Regions from separate parts of the Diaphorobacter sp. LR2014-1 genome, predicted to be linked through region 2. Evidence: predicted binding sites of a transcription regulator. Region 2 holds the regulator's gene; the other holds the start of a gene.
What was found. Region 2 encodes FNR, which switches genes on or off when oxygen is low (the NO sensors DNR and NnrR bind a similar motif). Its sites were predicted from a motif close to TTGATNNNNATCAA; they were not measured.

Region 1: the regulator FNR is predicted to act here: its motif matches at 1,651-1,664, upstream of BV908_RS17125 (OmpW family outer membrane protein).

Annotation. Positions count from the first base shown of each region.
Region 1 is NZ_MTBE01000030.1:17,668-21,076, reverse strand. It holds gene purL (phosphoribosylformylglycinamidine synthase) at 1-20, shown strand, start outside; gene BV908_RS17135 (hypothetical protein) at 40-471, opposite strand; gene BV908_RS17130 (DUF808 domain-containing protein) at 587-1,585, shown strand; gene BV908_RS17125 (OmpW family outer membrane protein) at 1,739-2,326, shown strand; gene egtD (L-histidine N(alpha)-methyltransferase) at 2,623-3,409, shown strand, end outside.
Region 2 is NZ_MTBE01000003.1:99,612-103,020, reverse strand. It holds gene ccoG (cytochrome c oxidase accessory protein CcoG) at 1-726, shown strand, start outside; gene BV908_RS03825 (FixH family protein) at 806-1,066, shown strand; gene BV908_RS03820 (hypothetical protein) at 1,143-1,430, shown strand; gene fnr (fumarate/nitrate reduction transcriptional regulator Fnr) at 1,471-2,214, opposite strand; gene hemN (oxygen-independent coproporphyrinogen III oxidase) at 2,386-3,409, shown strand, end outside.

The DNA.
Region 1 (3,409 bases), on a different contig from region 2:
CACGCAAGTGGGTGGGGTGATCGGCGCCGCGGCGCGCGGCTAGCAGCCGCCGCGCACATGGCACTCGGGCACGATGCGCCCGTGCGAGTCGCGCCACTGCAGGGTCGGGCCGCCGGAAGACGGCGCCGCCGGCGCGGGTGGCTGCGGCGGCCGGTACGGATCGTGCAGCACGGTGGATGAGCCCACGCCGGCTCCGACGTGTGCGCCGCCCATGGGAACCGAGGCACCCACGCCCACGCCGCCAGTCACCTGGCCGCTTGGGTGCACTCCCACTCCGACGCCCACCGGCCCCACGCCGGTGCCCACCCCGGCTGATACGCCGCCCGAACCCACGCCGACGCCCACGCTGAACGGCCCCACCGGCACACCCACGCCCAGGCGCGCCGACGGGCCGGCGCAGGCGGACAGCACCAGCGCGGCCAGCGCGGCGGCGGTGCGCACGGGGCGCGAGGACGCAGTGCGAGAGGGCATGCCGCCATGGTACGCCTGCCCACCGTATTGCAAAAACAATAGCTGTCAGCGCTTGTCCCACATGCGTTAGGGGTGTTTTCATTCAGAATGGCGGCTTCTTGAAAGGAACTCACCCATGGCCGGCGCCAGCCTTCTGACCCTGCTTGACGACATCGCCACCATCCTGGACGACGTGGCCCTCATGACCAAGGTGGCCGCCAAGAAAAGCGCCGCCATGGCCGACGACGTGTCCGTCATGACCAAAGTGGCGGCGCAAAAGACCGCAGGGGTGCTGGGCGACGACCTGGCGCTCAATGCCCAGCAGGTCACGGGCGTGCGGGCAGAGCGCGAGATCCCCGTCGTGTGGGGCGTGGCCCGCGGATCCCTGGTGAACAAGGCCATCCTCGTGCCGGCGGCGCTGCTCATCAGCGCGTTCGCGCCGTGGGCCGTGACGCCGCTGCTCATGGTGGGCGGGGCCTTCCTGTGCTTCGAAGGCTGCGAAAAGCTCGCGCACAAGCTTTTGCACACGCCCGAGGAAGATGCCGTGCAACACGCGATCCATGCGCAGGCCAACGCCAATCCCAACGTGGACCTGGCGCGGGTGGAGAAGGACAAGATCAAGGCGGCCGTGCGTACCGACTTCATCCTCTCTGCCGAAATCATCGCCATCACCCTGGGCGCCGTCGCGGGCGCGCCTTTTGCGCAGCAAGTGGCGGTACTGGCGGGCATTGCCGTCCTGATGACGGTGGGGGTCTATGGCCTCGTGGCGGGCATCGTGAAGCTGGACGACCTGGGCCTGTGGCTCAGCCGCCAGGCCAGCAACGCGGCACAGGCCCTGGGCCGCGGCATCGTCGCGGCCGCTCCCTGGCTCATGAAGACGCTGTCGGTGGTCGGCACCGCAGCCATGTTCCTCGTCGGCGGGGGCATCCTGGTGCATGGCGTGCCGGCGCTGCATCATGCCGTCGAGGGCGTGGGCGCGGCGGTGCAGGGTTGGCCGCTGGGCGGACTGTGGTCGGTGCTGGTCACCAACCTGCTCAATGCCGTGGTGGGCTTGGTGGCGGGCGCCGTGGTGCTGGCGGTGTGGACGCTGGTGGGGCGGCTGCGCGGCAAGGCGGCTGCCAATGGCACGCATTGAGTGAGGCCATATGCCGCCGTTTGTGACGAAATAGACACATACGAATAGACACACAGATTCTGGGTTTGATCTGCAGCAATATTGACCATATTACTCGTGGGCTTAATACGTGCACGGGGGTCGTCCCCGGTCAACCCAACGTATCGAGTCAACATGAAAAAGAATCTTCTGGCCCTGGCCGTTCTGTGTGCGATGACCTCCGGCGCTGCCTTCGCGCAGCAGGTTGCGGAAGGTTCCTGGCTGGTGCGTGCACGCGCGGTGCATCTGGACAGCGCCAACAACGGTGCCGCCGGCGACGCGGGCGTGAGCATCAACGACAAGTGGATTCCTGAAGTCGACGTCTCGTACTTCTTCACGCCCAACCTCGCTGCCGAACTGGTCCTGACCTACCCGCAAAAGCACGACGTGCGCCTGAACGGCGACAAGATCGGCTCGCTCAAGCACCTGCCGCCCTCGCTGCTGCTGCAGTACCACTTCACGAACTTCGGCGCGTTCAAGCCGTACGTGGGCGCTGGTGTCAACTACACGCGCTTTTCCAGCGTGAAGCTGCCCGCGGGCCTGGACGTGAAGCGCAACAGCTGGGGCGGTGCCCTGCAAGTGGGCTTCGACTATGCGCTGGACAAGAACTGGTCCCTGAACGTGGACGTGAAGAAGGTGTACATCGACACCGACGTGCGCGGCGTGGGCACTTTCAAGGTCGACCCGGTGCTGTTCGGCGTGGGCGTGGGCTACCGCTTCTAAGCACGCAAGTTCCGTTCTTCATGGTGGGGTGGGCCGGCGCATGCGCCGGCCCTTTTTTTATCCTCGGCGGACGGTAAATCGATGCTCTCATTGAAGGAGCTATTTGCGCTTGATGGGCAAGCGCTTCCGCCCGATTTGATCCTTTATTGGCAGGGCGGCGAAAAAGCCAACCACAGCGGGCAATCCGGCACAAGAGGTGCACTGTGGATTGCCCTGCAGATCGCGCGTGCGTCCTACCTGAAGAGGTGTCGTTGGATTGCAGGGGCGCGTTGGCAGGTGGCCTACGCTGCAGCGCTATGTCTGCAGTTTCTCCCCTTGCTCGGCTTGACGGCGTCCTTCACCACCTCGGCCTGGCACCGCCGCAGCCGCCCGCGGGTGTGGCCTCGGCCGACGAACGCGGCGAGATCCTGGCCGGCCTGTTGCAGCCGCAGGCGGCGCTCTCACCCAAGTATTTCTATGACCAGCGGGGCTCGGAACTCTTCGAGGCCATCACCCGCCTGCCCGAGTACTACCCCACGCGTACCGAGCGTGCCTTGCTGCGGCGCCACGGGCACGCCATTGCCCAGGCCGTAGGCCCGGCGCGTGTGGTGATCGAGCCCGGGGCGGGCAATTGCGACAAGGCGCGCGAGCTCTGCGCGCTGGTACGGGCCACGCACTTCGTGGGGGTGGACATCTCCGCCGACTACCTGCGGGATGCTATCGCGCGCCTGCGTGTGGCACTGCCGGGCCTGCATGCCCGCGCCGTGGGCGCGGACATCACCCGGGGTGTGCACCTGCCGTCGGACGTTCCCGGCGCGCGCCGCCTCGTCTTCTACCCTGGCTCGTCCATCGGCAACTTCGACCCGCCCCAGGCACTGGCCCTGCTGCGGCACATGCGCGAACTGGCGCTGGACGATGGCGGCCTGCTGATCGGCTTCGACCTGCCCAAGGACGTGGCCGTGCTGGAGGCCGCGTACGACGACGCCGCCGGCGTGACCGCGGCCTTCAACCGCAACGCGCTGGCCCACGTGAACCGCCTGGTCGGCAGCGACTTCGTGCCCGCGCAGTGGCGCCACCGCGCCTTCTTCAACCCCCATGCCTCGC
Region 2 (3,409 bases):
ATGTTCGACAGGGACACGCTGGTCGTCTCTTACGATCCTGAGCGCGGCGAGCCTCGCGGGCCCCGTAACAAGACCGTAGATCACAAAGCTGCGGGACTGGGTGACTGCATCGATTGCACGCTGTGTGTCCAGGTCTGCCCAACGGGTATCGATATTCGCAACGGACTGCAATACGAATGCATTGGTTGCGGTCTCTGCGTGGACGCTTGCAATACCGTGATGGATAAGATGAAGTATCCGCGCGGGCTGATTCGCTTCTCGACGCAGAACGGCGTCAAGAACCACTGGACCCAGTCGCAAATGCTCAAACGCGTGCTGCGACCCCGTGTGTTGTTCTATTCAGCGGTGCTGGTGGTGTTGTGCGTCGGCATGCTGGCCAGCTTGGTGGTACGCACCCCGTTGAAGGTGGACATCGTGCGCGACCGCGCTGCGCTCTCGCGCATCGTGGCGGGAGGCAAGCTGGAAAATATCTACCGGCTGCAGATCATGAACGCCACGGAGGGGGCGCAGCGCTACACCATCAGCGCCCACGGCATGGAAGGGCTGGAAGTGGCGTCCGAGACCGCAATTGACATTGGACCGGCGGAATCCCGATGGGTGGTTGTCCGTCTTCAAATTCCGTATGGCTCAGCATCTCCCGGATCGCATACGGTGTATTTCGATATTCAAGCGCAGGGTGATAAAGCCCAAGTGGCAGAGAAATCCGTGTTCCTTGTGCCTCGCTGAAGGCGGTCGTGGAATGCAAATGAACAAGCTGTGCTCATAAATGAGCGAGGAGTTGGTATCGATGTCGAGTAATTCCCCCATGAATCTGGAAGACGCAGGAAAGCCTTGGTGGACGTTTGGCCATGTCTGGCTTGTCATCGCGGGGCCGGTGATAGTCATCATTGCGGGCTTCGTGACCCTCTGGCTGGCCGTGAGCCAACCTGACCCCGTCATCGCGGAAGACTATTACCAACGGGGATTGAACATCAACGAGACCCTGAAGGAGTCTGGGGGCGACATGACGCCTGCCATGAAGGGGCGCAACCATGCAGCTACTCCGCTGGAGGATCAACCGCGCTGACCGGCAGGGCGAGTCCTCTTTGCATGCCGGAGAACAGATGCTAGGCTGTCAACTACACCTGCTAGGAGATGGGCGAATGTGGATGCAACGATTGATGTGGATCGCGTGGCCGGCCTTTTTGATGGCGGGCGTCATGGAAATGGTGGTGTTCGCCTTCGTGGATCCAGAAGCGCTGCAGTGGTTTGATCAACCCCTGCATCTCTCGCGCGAAGGTGTGTATACCATCGCCTTTTTCACGTTCTGGTTCGTACTCATGGCTTCCAGCGCATTGACGACGCTGTTGTCACTCTCGCCCTTTGAGTTGAATCGCTGCCCCGTGCCCAAAGGGGCGCGGCCGGCTGATTGCGCCAAATACGTTTCCTGATCTTTCCGCCCATCAGTTATGAATCAGCAAAAACCCAGGCTTAATGGCAGGCTTGCTGGCTGTTGACAATGCGCTTCAGCGCATCGGTATCGACGATGCGCACATGGCGCTGTTTTACTTCCACAATACCTTCTTCCACGAACTTCGAAAACGTGCGGCTGACGGTTTCCAGTTTCAATCCCAGGTAGCTGCCGATCTCTTCGCGTGTCATGCGCAGCACCAATTCGGATTGTGAGAAACCCCGGGCATGCAAGCGTTGTACGAGATTCAACAGGAATGCGGCAAGGCGTTCCTCGGCACGCATACTCCCCAGCAACAGCATGACCCCATGCTCGCGAACAATCTCGCGGCTCATGATCTTGTGCACATGGTGCTGTAGTGCCGTTACTTCGCGCGACAACTCTTCAATACGATCGAAAGGCATGACGCATACTTCGGCGTCTTCAAGCGCTACCGCATCGCAAGTGTGACGGTCGCTCACGATGCCATCCAGGCCGATGATCTCGCCCGCCATTTGAAAACCTGTCACTTGGTCGCGACCGTCTTCGGTGGCGACACAGGTCTTGAAGAATCCGGTGCGGATAGCAAAAAGGGATGTGAAGGGTTCACCGTTCCGGAAAAGCGTGCCGCCACGCTTGATCTTGCGTCGTACAGCAACAATGTCATCGATGCGCTTGAGTTGCTGGTCGTCCAGACCCACGGGCATGCACAGCTCACGCAGATTGCAGTTTGAGCAGGCAACTTTGATGGTCTGGAGATTCGTATGCATGGGAACCCTGTTCATGGCTTGAGCTTACCTCTGAACGGCTGGGAGACATGGAATGCCGTAGGCCGTTGGACGACTTTGAGCCGAAGTCAAATTGTCGCCACAAGGACCTTATGGGCGCTTGATCAACGTCAAGGACTCATGGGGGACTCTACGGCACAGTGATATGAAAGTGCAAGGAATCCCGTCATGACCGTTGTTACAACAGAGCTCCTGCGTCGCTTTGACGTCCCAGGGCCGCGCTACACCTCTTATCCGACTGCTGATCGTTTTGTCGAGGCTTTTGGCGAGCGGGAATACATCCTTGCGCTGCAGCAGCGTCGCGTGGGTTCGGTAGCCAAGGCGATGCCTTTGTCGCTTTATGTCCACATCCCGTTTTGTGAATCGCTGTGCTATTACTGCGCGTGTAACAAGATCATTACCCGGCATCCAGAGCGGGCAGAGGTCTACTTGCGTTACCTCAGCCGTGAGATCGACCTGCATACGGCGCACTGCGGTGTGGGTCAGCATGTGAGCCAGCTGCATTTCGGCGGAGGCACGCCTACTTTTCTGACGGATGACGGTTTGCGCGAACTGATGGGCATGCTGAGGCGCAGTTTCGTCCTCGTTCCGGGGGGGGAGTACTCCATAGAAGTGGACCCCCGGACCGTGGATGAAGCGCGGCTGGGATTGTTGGCGGAGCTGGGTTTCAATCGCCTGAGCTTTGGCGTGCAGGATTTCGACCCTGAAGTACAAAAGGCCGTGCACCGCATTCAGCCTGCCGAAAAGGTGTTCGCGTTGGTCGATGCGGCTCGCAAGCTCGGGTTTGAATCGGTGAACGTGGATTTGATCTACGGGCTGCCGCGACAGACACCGGAGTCGTTTGATTGCACCTTGGAGCAGGTAGCCGAGCTGCGGCCAGACCGGATCGCGCTGTATGCGTACGCTCACTTGCCAGAACGCTTCAAATCGCAGCGACGCATCATCACGGCCGAGTTGCCCATGGCTTCGGCCAAGGTGTCCATGCTGGCCCGGTCACTTGATGTGTTCCAGGAGGCCGGCTACGTCTACGTGGGCATGGACCATTTTGCGCTGCCAGACGATGCGCTGGCGGTGGCCAAGCGGCAAGGCAGGCTGCACCGCAATTTCCAAGGCTATAGCACGCAGCCCGATTGCGACCTGATTGGTCTGGGCGTTTCTGCCATCGGGCGCGTGGGCGCTACTTATAGCCAAA